DNA from 2 places in the Bacillus paramobilis genome. Region 2 is predicted to be linked to the other one. Evidence: riboswitches for the same ligand, from Rfam matches in the RefSeq annotation. Region 2 holds a riboswitch; the other holds the start of a gene.
What was found. A riboswitch is a leader RNA that binds a small molecule or an ion and turns the genes downstream of it on or off. The one in region 2 is predicted to bind cyclic di-AMP.

Region 1 (6,380 bases), 1.1 Mb from region 2:
GAAATTATTGTAAGTATTCTTATTGTTTATTTCAATACATTTAGATGTATTAGATGATATTTTTATTTGAACATAAATGTTTCCTTAGTGCAAATTATATGCCTTGCTGCAATGGATGGTGTCGTGTAATAAAAAATTGGGAGTTTATGGTGTGATGACGTGGGGAAACATAATGAATTAAAGGGCTATTTTTGAAATTTATGTGAACAAAAAGCCCATAATACAGCATATTAATTGATGGAATTGCATTTGTATGATATATAATATATTGGGATTACAACATAACCACAGGGTTTTGGTGTGTAATCTTGTTTTTTATTTTTGTTAACTGATAGAAAATAGTATAAAGAGTAGAAAATGGATTCATTTTCTTATTATATATGTTTTGATATGAACGTTAACTTATACATGATTTTAAAAATTAGATAGGTGGTAGAAATACATTGGCAACTACAAAACCATATAGAGTATTACTATATTACATGTACACAACAATTGAAAACCCAGAAGAATTCGCGGCAGAGCATTTAGCATTTTGTAATTCACTTGAATTAAAAGGTAGAATTCTTGTAGCAAAAGAAGGAATTAACGGAACTTGTTCTGGTACTGTAGAGCAAACAGAGAAATACATGGAAGCAATGAACAACGATCCACGTTTTGACGGTATCGTATTTAAAATAGATGAAGAAGAAGGGCATGCATTCAAGAAAATGCACGTACGTCCTCGTCCAGAGTTAGTTACACTTCGTCTAGAAGATGACATTAACCCACACGAAATAACTGGGAAGTATTTAGAGCCAAAAGATTTTTATGAGGCAATGAAACAAGAAGATACAGTTATTATTGATGCACGAAATGATTATGAGTTTGATTTAGGACACTTTAAAGGTGCGATCAAACCAGATATTGAATCATTCCGTGAATTACCAGATTGGATCAGAGAAAACAAAGAAACACTTGAAGGTAAAAAGATTTTAACGTATTGCACAGGCGGAATTCGTTGTGAGAAGTTTTCTGGTTGGTTAGTTCGTGAAGGTTATGAGGATGTAAGTCAGCTTCACGGCGGTATTGTAACTTACGGAAAAGACCCAGAAGTACAAGGTGAGCTTTGGGACGGACAATGTTACGTATTCGATGAGCGTATCGCTGTACCAGTAAACCAAAAAGAACATGTTATCGTTGGTAAAGACCACTTCTCAGGTGAACCTTGTGAGCGCTATGTAAACTGTTCAAATCCAGAATGTAATAAGAAGATTTTATGTTCTGAAGAAAACGAAGCGAAATATTTACGTGCATGTTCTCATGAATGTCGTGTAAGCTCACGTAACCGCTACGTAATACAACATGAATTAACGGAAGAGCAAGTAGCTGCTGCATTAGAGAAAATTGAAGCAGGGAAGTAAGCTGAATTAGTGTAATAAAAAAGTACTCCAAGTTTTAATTTGGAGTACTTTTTCTATGTAGTTTTTCTTTTGTTAATTTTTGTCGGTAAGTCGATATATTTTGAGTTGCGCCGATATAATCGGAAAATCGCTCATAATAATTTCATTTACTGAATCCTGCCACGTATTTGAAATTTGAAAATAGTCTTCGTTACTTCTTATCATCTTTCTCTTTCACAGCAGAAAGAACAGTTTGTTTTACCCATGCTTTTCTTCGTTTATGTTGTAGGCTCCATTGGTATAAACTTTGCGCACCTAAAATGAGTGAAATGACGATACCGCTAATTGCTATTAAAAGTGCGAAAAATTCCAGTGGTGACGATATTTTGTTTGAATCGGTGTTTCTTAAAAGGTCAATCATTGTAAATCCTAACATTTGGCCTACTACAGAGTAGAGCGTTAAAATTAATAGTAAAAGGCTATCTTTTTTAGAAGCGACATTTTCTTGATATTTAAATAAACTATCAAGATTTTGTTTTGCATTTGAGTATAGTACTTCAATGTTAAATAGATTTCTTAAGCGGAAGAAAATATCTTCACTCTGTGATTGGGATACTAGCTCTAAAGAAAAGTAATTCGCTGTAAATGAATTGATTGAATAAATTAATTTTTCTATTTCATTTGTATCTTGTTCAATATTTAACTCGGCATAAGCGTTTGCCATTTTTAATAAAACAACTTTATGAAATAGATTTAATAACAAGGCGTAATAAAACTCCCCGTACATTTGACTAGCAAGTTTAGCAAATTCGTGTTCACCCTCGTTTGTTATACATGTGAAAATGTGTTCTTCCATAACAAAGTAGCGATTAGGAGCCCACCTTTGATAAGAATGTTTTATTAAATAATCTTGAATATAAGGAAGATTATTTGCGCTAATATAGGGCTTGCCATCGTCTGTTAATCCGGAAAGACTGGAAGCTCGGTATACATCGATTACATGAAGGTCGGACTTTTTGTTTATGGATAATAAAGTTTGTACATACATTCGTTGATCCTCAAAGAAGGGGAATGTTTGAAAGTAAGAACTCCGCAATCTCTTTTTCTCAAAGAAGTCTGTTACACCATGAAATAAATCACCGAATATAAGTTTTTCCACTTGTGAATATTGTTTTCCATTACATTCAATACAAATAGTCTCGTTTGTATCATTTTTAGTTTCAAGTACTCGGAAGCGGGCGGCGAATTCGATTGCTTTTGATAATGTCATGGTTGGAGCGGTTTCTACTTCTGTCCGAATTGTTAAGAAGCCAAGCTCATAAGGACAAAGTGTTACGTCAATAGAATGAATCTTGAAGGGAACGGAAATAAGATTTGTTGTTAAGTGTCCAGTTAAGTTCAGGTCTTTAGAATAGCGTTGCAATCCTTTTTGATGCTCTGAGTGAGGGAATAGTATTTTATTGGTAAATGAAAGATAGTATGCTTCCATATTTTGATGTGAAACTTGAAACTTTCCGTAGTATGTATTTTCATTTTCAAGATGATCGAGTCGAAAAGGGCGAAAATCATTTTTCTGTAAGAAAGGGAACATATTTTGTTCATATCCAGTTTTAAAAGAAAACGGGAATATGAATTGAAATATAGCTGTTGTTACATCTTTTTCCTCGATTGTTTGTATTGCCTCCATTTACATTGTTTCCTTTCATATATGCTATAAAAACAACATGCCCAAATTTATTTGAAAATAACCACTGTTTTATACTTGATTAAGAATGAAAATTCAGCTTATTTAGTAGGGGACATGTATAATGTTATGTATACGAAATGTTATAAAACTGTATTTTGAAAAGGGGGATGTTGTATGCGTATTTTAGTATTAGGAGCTGGTGGCGTCGGAGGCTTTTTTGGAGGGCGATTAGTCGAAAAAGGAGAAGATGTTACGTTTCTTGTCCGCAGTAAAAGAAAACAGCAATTAGAGGAAACGGGACTTGTTATTCGTAGTGTGAATGGGGATTTTTCCTTCCAACCGAAATTAATAACGAAGGAAGACCGAACTGCTCCATTTGATGTCATTTTATTTTCAACAAAAGCGTATCACTTAAACGAGGCAATTCAAGATTTGAAGCCGTTTGTAGGTGAAAATACTGTCATTATTCCATTGTTAAATGGTATCGCTCATGTATTACTATTACAAAAGGAATTCGGCGAAGAAAAAGTAATTGGCGGTTTATGTTTTATCGAGACGACGTTAAACGATCAAGGAGAAATTGTACAAACGAGTGCTGCCAACAGACTTGTCTTTGGAGAAATGAAGCTTCAAGATTCAGAGAGGATAAAGCATATTTCTAAAGCATTTGCAGGTACGAAATCTAGTTTTGTTTTAAGTGAAAACATTACGCAAGATATGTGGCATAAATATTTATTTATTACTGTAATGTCAGGTGTGACAACATTAATGCGTGCGCCAATCGGTCCAATTCGTGAGAGTGAAGGTGGACGTGATTTCATCCGAAATTTATTTGAGGAATCTGTACAAATCATGAGGGCATTAGGAGCTCCGGTAAAGGATAGTATTGCCCAAGAACATATGAAAACGATTGATAAAATTTCGTATGATATGAAGTCATCGATGCAGCGTGATATGGAAAAAGGTTCGTCCATTGAAGGGAAGCATTTACAAGGATACTTACTAGATGTAGCAGAACAGTTTTCTATAGAAGCACCATTATTAGGGGCAGTATATCAAAATTTGAAAGTGTATGAAGAAATGCACCTTAATAAATCAGCAATAGAATTGGATGTATGAAAAAATAAAAAAGAAAGCAATATATAAGTGTATTGCTTTCTTTTTTTATGACAACTTATTTATTTCTTTTCGTTCTATCTGTCAAATCTATTTCCTGTTCACGTTTACCGTATAATTGATTAATTTCATTTGCTAATGCATCTAAATAGGAATCGGAAAAAATAGGCTTCTTTTCTTTAGACATATGGGTCTCCTTTATCAATTTTTTAGTATTCATTATGTATATTTACCGGCGGATTATGCGCAATCATTTAAATTTTTTCTTTTTAAAAATTTTTGTTTACATTTTGAAAATAAAGGAGTATTATAATCCACAGTTTCAATTTTCTAAATCGCTGAAACCGCATGGTACGGGGGACCCGTTCTTATGGATTAGTTCTTAATCCAATGGGGTGAATCCTTGAAAAAGGTAGGGCTACTCATAGGCCCGAATCCGACAGCTAACCTCGTAAGCGTTATATTGAGAAGGAAGGTGGAGCTTGTGCGACAAAAAATATAATGTCTACAAGTCTATTTCGTTATGGCTTGTAGACATTTTTTGTTTTCTGAAGAAATCGTTTATCGGCTGTAACTAGCAGAAAAGTTCGTACAAAATTATTGGAGAGTGGACAGCAGTGGTTTCATCTATCAAAAAGTTTTTAATTGGAAGGCCGTTAAAATCAACTGAGTTAGGAGAGCAAAAGCTTAATAAAACGAAGGCGTTAGCCATATTATCTTCTGACGCATTGTCATCGGTTGCATACGGACCGGAGCAAATTTTAATTGCATTAGCAGGTCTTGGGGCAATAGCTTATTGGTATTCCATTCCGATAGCTGTTGGGGTATTAGTGTTATTAACTGCTCTTATTTTATCTTATCGACAAATTATTTTCGCTTATCCGCATGGCGGAGGAGCGTATGTTGTATCAAAAGAAAATTTAGGGATGAATCCGGGGTTAATAGCTGGAGGGTCTTTATTAGTCGATTATATTTTAACTGTTGCAGTAAGTGTATCAGCAGGTACAGATGCGCTTACATCAGCTTTTCCTAGTTTACATGCACATAATGTAATCATTGCGATTATATTTGTTATATTTATTACTATTTTAAATTTAAGAGGGGTAACGGAATCGGCTTCCGTTTTAGCATATCCTGTTTATTTATTTGTTCTAGCACTATTTATATTAATTGGTGTAGGTATTTATAATATTATAACTGGTCAAGTTTCACCGACATTACACACGCCAATTGGAACACCAGTTGCAGGAATTAGTTTGTTCTTACTGCTACGAGCATTTGCTTCAGGAAGCTCTGCTTTAACAGGTGTTGAGGCGATCTCCAACGCAATTCCAAACTTTAAAGATCCTGCACCAAACAATGCAGCGAAAACATTGCTTGCAATGGGTGCATTACTTGCCGTTTTATTTTCAGGAATTGTCTTTTTAGCTTATTATTACGGAATTAATCCAAGTAAAGAAGTAACGGTTGTTTCACAAATTGCTGAACAAACTTTTGGACGTAATTTCATGTACTATTTCATACAAGGTACAACTGCTTTAATATTAATTCTTGCTGCTAATACAGGTTATTCTGCATTTCCACTATTAGCAGTCAACCTTGCAAAAGACAAGTTTATACCGAGAATGTTTATGATTAGAGGAGACCGACTAGGATACTCAAACGGAATTATTATACTTGGAATCGCATCGATTATTTTAATTGTAGCTTTCCAAGGACAAACGGAACATTTAATTCCGTTATACGCAGTAGGTGTATTTATTCCGTTTACCCTTTCTCAAACGGGTATGGTATTAAAATGGCTTCGTGAAAAACCTGAAGGATGGGCTTTGAGATTAACGGTCAATTTAATTGGAGCAGTCATTAGTTTTATCGTAATGAGTATGTTCTTTTTAACTAAATTCGCACAAGTTTGGTCGATCCTTATTTTCTTACCTGCAATCATATTCCTGTTCCACCGAATTAAGAAGCATTATGATGCAGTAGGCGATCAATTAAGTTTAAAAACTTGTGAGAGAATTGTTCCGATTGAAGGAAATGTAATTGTCGTTCCTGTGGCTGGTATGACACATGTGGTAGAAAATTCGTTGAACTATGCAAAGTCTCTTTCTGCAGATCAAGTTATCGCTGTATATGTTGCTTTTGACAGAGAAGAGGAAAAGAAATTCGAAGAGAAATGGAAGAAGTGGCAACCT
Region 2 (6,380 bases):
ATTTGCAAACACATCTTTCTTCGACTGTTTTAAAGAATCGGCTTGCGCTTTCCCCCGCCCTTCTGCTAACGCCTCTGCAAAGTTAGCAAATAAAACTGTAAATAAGAGAATGAGAGAAACTGTTATATTAAACCATCCTGGTACACTACTAGCACTACTTGGAAGAAACGATAAAATGAACGTAATGATAAATCCAATTTCCACAACGAACATAATCGGATTCTTTATCATGACTTTCGGATTCAATTTCGCAAAGGATTGTTTCATCGCATGTGTTACGATATCACGATCCATCGTTTTCGCTTGTCTAACCTCATCTTCTATAGCATGTATTTGTGACTGATTTACTTGTTTTTCTTTTACTACTACCGGTCTCATCATTTACCCTCCATTACTTCAATGTAAGAAATTCTGCAATTGGGCCAAGTACTAACATCGGGAAGAATGTTAACGCACCGACAATTACAATCGTTCCGATGAAGATGCCACCAAATAAACCATTATCTGTACGGAACGTTCCGACTGTTTCTGGTACTACCGTCTTCTCTTTCAACGAAGCTGCCACAGCTAACATCGTAATTAAACTGAAATAGCGTCCTAAAAACATAACTAAACCAGTTGTAATATTCCAAAACGGTGTATTATCTGCTAAACCTTCAAATCCAGATCCGTTATTCGCAGCTGACGATGTGTATTCATATACAACTTGCGTTAAACCGTGGAAACCGGAATGTGAGATAGCATCTGTTCCTAAACTTGTTGAAAGAGCTAATGCTGAAAATCCTAAAATAAGCAATGGATGGAATAAAATCGTTACCGCAATTAATTTCATTTCCTTACCTTCAATTTTCTTACCTAAAAACTCCGGTGTCCGTCCAACCATTAAACCAGATATAAATACTGCAATAATGGCATACATAATAATGTTTACAAAACCTGCTCCAACACCGCCATATACTGTGTTTAACATCATATTTACGAGTGGAACTAGACCGCCAATTGGTGTTAATGTATCATGCATCGTATTAACAGCCCCTGTTTCAGCAGCTGTCGTTACTGTTGCGTATAGTGAAGAAAATACAGTTCCGAATCGTACTTCTTTTCCTTCTGTACTTCCTTGTACATGTTCGATACCCATTCCATTTAACGCTGGATTTCCATGTAATTCCGATGTCGTAATCGTTATAAATCCAAGTAAAAACACCATAAATAGTGATACGAAAAGGATACGACCTTGTTTTTTATTCCCTATCATTCGTCCGTACGTAAATGGAAGTGCTGTTGGCAATAGCATCATAAGCATCATTTGCAAAATATTACTCATTTGTCCTGGATTTTCAAAAGGATGTGTAGAGTTTGCTCCGAAAAATCCACCGCCGTTATTCCCAAGTTCCTTAATGGAAACAAATGATGCAACTGGCCCGCGTAATATACTTTGCTTTGCCCCATCAATCGTTTGTGCCGTAACTGCACCGTCTAACGTTTGTGGTACACCGAGTGTGACAAAGACTAGCGCCGCAATAAATGCGATAGGAATAAATACTCTCGTTAGTGCTCTCGTAAAATCAACGAAAAAGTTACCGAGTTCTTTTCCAGCGAGCCCTCTTATAAATGCCATAACGAGTGCTAACGTCGTTGCCGGTGCTGCAAACATTAAAAATGTAATTCCGATTAATTGTGATAAATAAGATAAACCATTTTCACCGCTATAATGCTGTAAGTTTGTATCAGCCATAAAACTAATTGCTGTATTAAAAGCAAGCGTAGGCTCCATTCCTTCAATGTGTGCTGGATTTAATGGCAATACTCCTTGTAGTCTGAAAATGAAATATACGACAACAATCATAAATCCATTTAATAAAACTAATGACAATGCGTACTGTTTCCACGTTTGATTGTATTCTTTTACACCCGTAATTTTAAAAATAAGTTTTTCAAAAGGCCCGAATACTTTATCTAGCTTTTGACTACCTTGAAAGGCTTTCTCTAAATATATCCCCATTGGCTTTGCCACAAGAATAAACAACAGCATGGTAATAACAACTGCGACCCAAATCATAATGAATGATTCCCCCTAATTAAAACTTCTCTGGATTTAATAATGCATACACTAAGTACACCGTAATTGCTGCAACAATAACCGATAAGGCAATCATCATGATTGCTTCCCTTCTTTCACAACTTTATCTGACCAACTTGCAAGACTTGCCATCGATGCGACTAACACAACAAAAATCCCGATCATTACAACATCTAACATAACTACCCTTCTCTCTTTGTAAAAATTTACCATTAAATAGTCAAAAAAAGAACACTAAGCTCTACTTAGTGTTCGAAATGAACAACACAAAGTAAACCTCCTCTCTAAACGCTTACGAGGTTAGCTGTCGGATTCGGGCCTAAAGAGTAGCCCTACTTTCAAAACTGAAAGATTCACCCCAAGTGACGATGCACAAAATTGGTTCCCCCGCTCCATTTCTGGAACTCAGCGATTTTAGGTTTTTTTGGAAATTTTATGAATGATTTATGAGAGTAAATATACTCCTCTATATTTAACTTGTAAAGAGGCAAATTACTGAAAATAAGAAAATATCCATCTATTTAAACGCTTACATTGAGTGTTATTAATATTTTTTCACCTATTTTCTCGTCTTTTCTTTCTTTTTCATAGAAATGATCTTTTAAATACGAAATAAAAAGAGCGAATGACATAAAGTGCATAGCTTGTTGCACTTAGCATTCGCTCTTTTTTCATTCACTATTTATTCTCCTTGTAAAAAAGCACGTAAATTTCTCCCGCGAATATAAACTTGCGACAATTCTGCATGTAGCTGCTCATATTCGATAACATCTGTTTTTAAATATAAAGCGTCTTTCGATGGCAATATAATATAGGGCCTTGGAAAAATAGGATCAAGCACCACCAATTCTTGAACTCGATCTATTGATACCGCCCAACGATTCGCTATATCTCCTAGTAACAACACCTTCATCTTCTTTTCCTCCGCCCTATTCAAAAAATAAAAAAGAAATATTATCACAATTCGTAAACACGACAAATGTAGCTCCAATTATTTCATAGAGCCTTGCTGGATATCGTTTATTCCTTGTAACAACAGTAATAGGTGCTTGAAAAGAAAAACGAATGTGTTCTGTAAAGAAGCTAACGATTGGAAGCTCATCCCCTAGTAAAATTACCTTCTTTATGCACTCACAAATACTAGTAAAATCCTGCTCCTTGCTACAACTATACGTCCAATCAAACCCACAATCCCTAACTTCAGCTGCTATCTCTTCATTTGCTGTAAAAATGATTAACTCATGTTGAAATGCTACTAAATCTCTTAAACTATTTACCTTGCTTTCTTCTCCAACACAAATAAGTGTTAGCTCCATGTACCTCATCCTCCTTAGCATAAAAGAACTCAAACATAGATTGATATTCCCCTATACTAATCAGATTGATGAAGTGATGTATCCATCATGGCACCGTCCTCTCTCAAGACGCTTACGAAGTTAGCTGTCGGATTCGGACTTTGAGAGTAGCCCTACTTTCAAAATTGAAAGATTCACCCCTAGTGACACTGCACAAATTGGTTCCTCCGCTCCTTATATTTGGACTCAGCGTTTACAAAAAAATGTATTCTGGCTGATATATTACTCCTGTATTTGGAAAAAGTAAACAGAAAAAAAGCCAGCTATACAACTGACTTTTTACTTACCTATGCTTGCGTTTTATTCAAATTATATGCAAAATGATTCGTCGGCCCATGGCCACTTCCAATATTCAACGGCTCTTCAATTGCTATACTAATAAATCGTTTTGCTTCTTGAACTGCCTCTTCAATCGAGTAGCCTTTCGCAAGTCCTGCTGTAACCGCTGAAGCAAATGTGCACCCGCTTCCGTGCGTTTGCTTTGAAGGAATCCGTTCACTTCTAAATTCAATAAACTGCTCACCATCAAAGAGTAAGTCAACTACCTCATTACCTTGATATTCTGCATGTCCACCCTTCATAAGCACGTATTTCGCACCTAATTCATGCAGTACTTTCGCAGCTTCCTTACTATCTTCAACATTATGAATCTCCATCCCAGTTAACACTTCTGCTTCAGGAACATTCGGTGTTACAACTGTTGCTACTGGTAATAAATATTCTTTTAATGCTTGTACTGCTTCTTGTTGTAATAATGATGCACCGCCCTTAGCAATCATAACAGGGTCTAGTACAATATTATTCCAGCCAAATTTATTAATATGTTCTGCTACAATTTGAATAATTTCGCTGCTAAATAACATTCCTAGTTTCACAGCATCTGGTGTTAAATCCGAACCAATTGAATTCAACTGTTCCGTAATACCTTCTAACGGAACTGGATATACCCCTTGAACGCCAAGCGTGTTTTGAGCAGTAATTGCCGTAATAGCCGTCATCCCGTACACACCAAGCTCTTGGAATGTTTTTAAATCTGCTTGAATGCCGGCACCGCCGCCGCTATCAGATCCTGCAATTGTTAAAGCTTTATTTACTTTCATCCCACTCATCCTTTTCTATCCAAAATAGCGATGATAAATTGTTTTTGCTTCGCTTATATCTTTCGTTCCATGTACAAGTACACGACCATCTTTAAAAGCAACTAATCTCTTTTCTTCCACAGAAAATGATAATAAATATGGGTTTACATTTAAATCATTCACACGATCATGCAGCAGCTCTTTGTATCGTTCAAAATCCATTTCCTCTTTATGAGGCGGTCTAATTTGAACTGTATTTCTCCCGCATAAAACAGCTGTTTTTGATGTGTTTTCTTTATTTAAATACGGATACAATGCATTCTCTCCGCACGAAGGACAATTGTGTTTACGAAGCTTTTCCACATTCATACATGAATATTCATTCTTCCATACATCAAACGACACAAGTCCATCTCGAAGTGATTCGTAATCTTCCACTAACAATTTAAGAGCTTCCGTAACTTGATGAGAAACGACGAGAGATACAGCAGGAGATATAATGCCCGCTGTATCACATGTCGCTCCGCCAAGTGGAATCGATTGTAGTAAACATGATAAACATGGCGTTTTACTAGGAAGAATTGTGTAAGAAAGGCCGTAACTCCCTACACATGCTCCGTAAATCCATGGAATAGAATGTTTTTGTGCTATATCATTTACAATAAAACGTGTTTCAAAATTATCAGTTGCATCAATAATTACATGAACGTTTGTAACGAGTTCTTCTAATTCCTCAGCTGTTACATCTTGAACGAGAGCTTCTATTCTTACTTCACGATTGATCTCTTCTAGACGTTTTTTTGCCGCTACAGCCTTCGGAAGATTATTTTCTACATCACTCTCTGCATACAATTGCTGCCTTTGTAAATTACTCCAATCGACATAATCCCGGTCAACAATCGTTACTGTGCCAACACCAGCTCTTACAAACATCTCTGCACTTGCACTACCTAATGCACCTGCACCGATAATGAGCACATGCTTTTCTCTTATCTTTCGTTGCCCCTCTTCTCCAATTGGAGAAAATAATTCTTGGCGAGAATATCGATTATTCAACTACACTCATTCCTTCTAAAGGACTACTTGCTGTTGCACAACGTTTACGTGCAATACGACCTGCCTCAAACCCTAAACGCCCTGCTTCAATGCCTAACTTCATTGCCTGTGCCATTTTAATAGGATCTTTTGCTCCCGACACAGCCGTATTTAACAACACACCATCCGCTCCTAATTCCATCGCAAATGCCGCATCAGCTGGGCTACCGATACCAGCATCAACGATAACTGGCACCGTCGCTTGTTCAATAATGAAGCTTAAATTTAACGGATTTACAATACCAAGCCCTGAACCGATTGGTGATGCTCCTGGCATAATTGCATGCACACCTAGTTCTTGTAATTTACGTGCTAATACAACATCATCAGATGTATACGGAAGAACGATAAATCCTTCTTCTAGTAGCATTTCAGATGCCTTTAACGTTTCTACTGGATCAGGTAATAACGTTCTATCATCACCAATAACTTCTACTTTGATCATGTCGCAAAGCCCCGAAGCTTTTGCTAATTTTGCAATACGAACCGCTTCTTCAGCATTTTTTGCTCCAGCTGTATTCGGTAATAACTTATATTTTTTCACATCAAGTTTCTCTAATAAATTAGGCTGCTTTGCATCAAATATATCCATACGACGTACTGCGAACGTTAAAACCTCCGCCTCAGATACATCAATTGCCTTTTGCTGCACATCAAAATCAGGGAATTTTCCTGTTCCTAATAAAAGTCTAGAATGAAATGAAAATGGTCCAATGTTTAACATAATCAACCGCCTCCTACGAAAGTTACAATCTCAATTTGGTCTCCATC

Region 1: it holds a riboswitch for cyclic di-AMP, as region 2 does, so the genes downstream of both, AABL52_RS17720 (APC family permease) here and AABL52_RS23255 (SipW-dependent-type signal peptide-containing protein) in region 2, are expected to answer to the same signal.

What each region holds. Positions count from the first base shown of each region.
Region 1 is NZ_CP151108.1:3,471,354-3,477,733, reverse strand. It holds gene AABL52_RS17740 (rhodanese-related sulfurtransferase) at 444-1,403, shown strand; gene AABL52_RS17735 (hypothetical protein) at 1,594-3,069, opposite strand; gene panE (2-dehydropantoate 2-reductase) at 3,244-4,188, shown strand; gene AABL52_RS17725 (hypothetical protein) at 4,244-4,372, opposite strand; cyclic di-AMP (ydaO/yuaA leader) riboswitch at 4,512-4,658, shown strand; gene AABL52_RS17720 (APC family permease) at 4,803-6,380, shown strand, end outside.
Region 2 is NZ_CP151108.1:4,530,646-4,537,025, forward strand. It holds gene kdpB (potassium-transporting ATPase subunit KdpB) at 1-378, opposite strand, end outside; gene kdpA (potassium-transporting ATPase subunit KdpA) at 392-2,059, opposite strand; gene kdpF (K(+)-transporting ATPase subunit F) at 2,079-2,159, opposite strand; gene AABL52_RS23255 (SipW-dependent-type signal peptide-containing protein) at 2,156-2,260, opposite strand; cyclic di-AMP (ydaO/yuaA leader) riboswitch at 2,356-2,501, opposite strand; gene AABL52_RS23260 (hypothetical protein) at 2,763-2,993, opposite strand; gene AABL52_RS23265 (hypothetical protein) at 3,010-3,396, opposite strand; cyclic di-AMP (ydaO/yuaA leader) riboswitch at 3,490-3,637, opposite strand; gene thiD (bifunctional hydroxymethylpyrimidine kinase/phosphomethylpyrimidine kinase) at 3,723-4,544, opposite strand; gene AABL52_RS23275 (thiazole biosynthesis adenylyltransferase ThiF) at 4,551-5,570, opposite strand; gene thiG (thiazole synthase) at 5,563-6,333, opposite strand; gene thiS (sulfur carrier protein ThiS) at 6,336-6,380, opposite strand, start outside.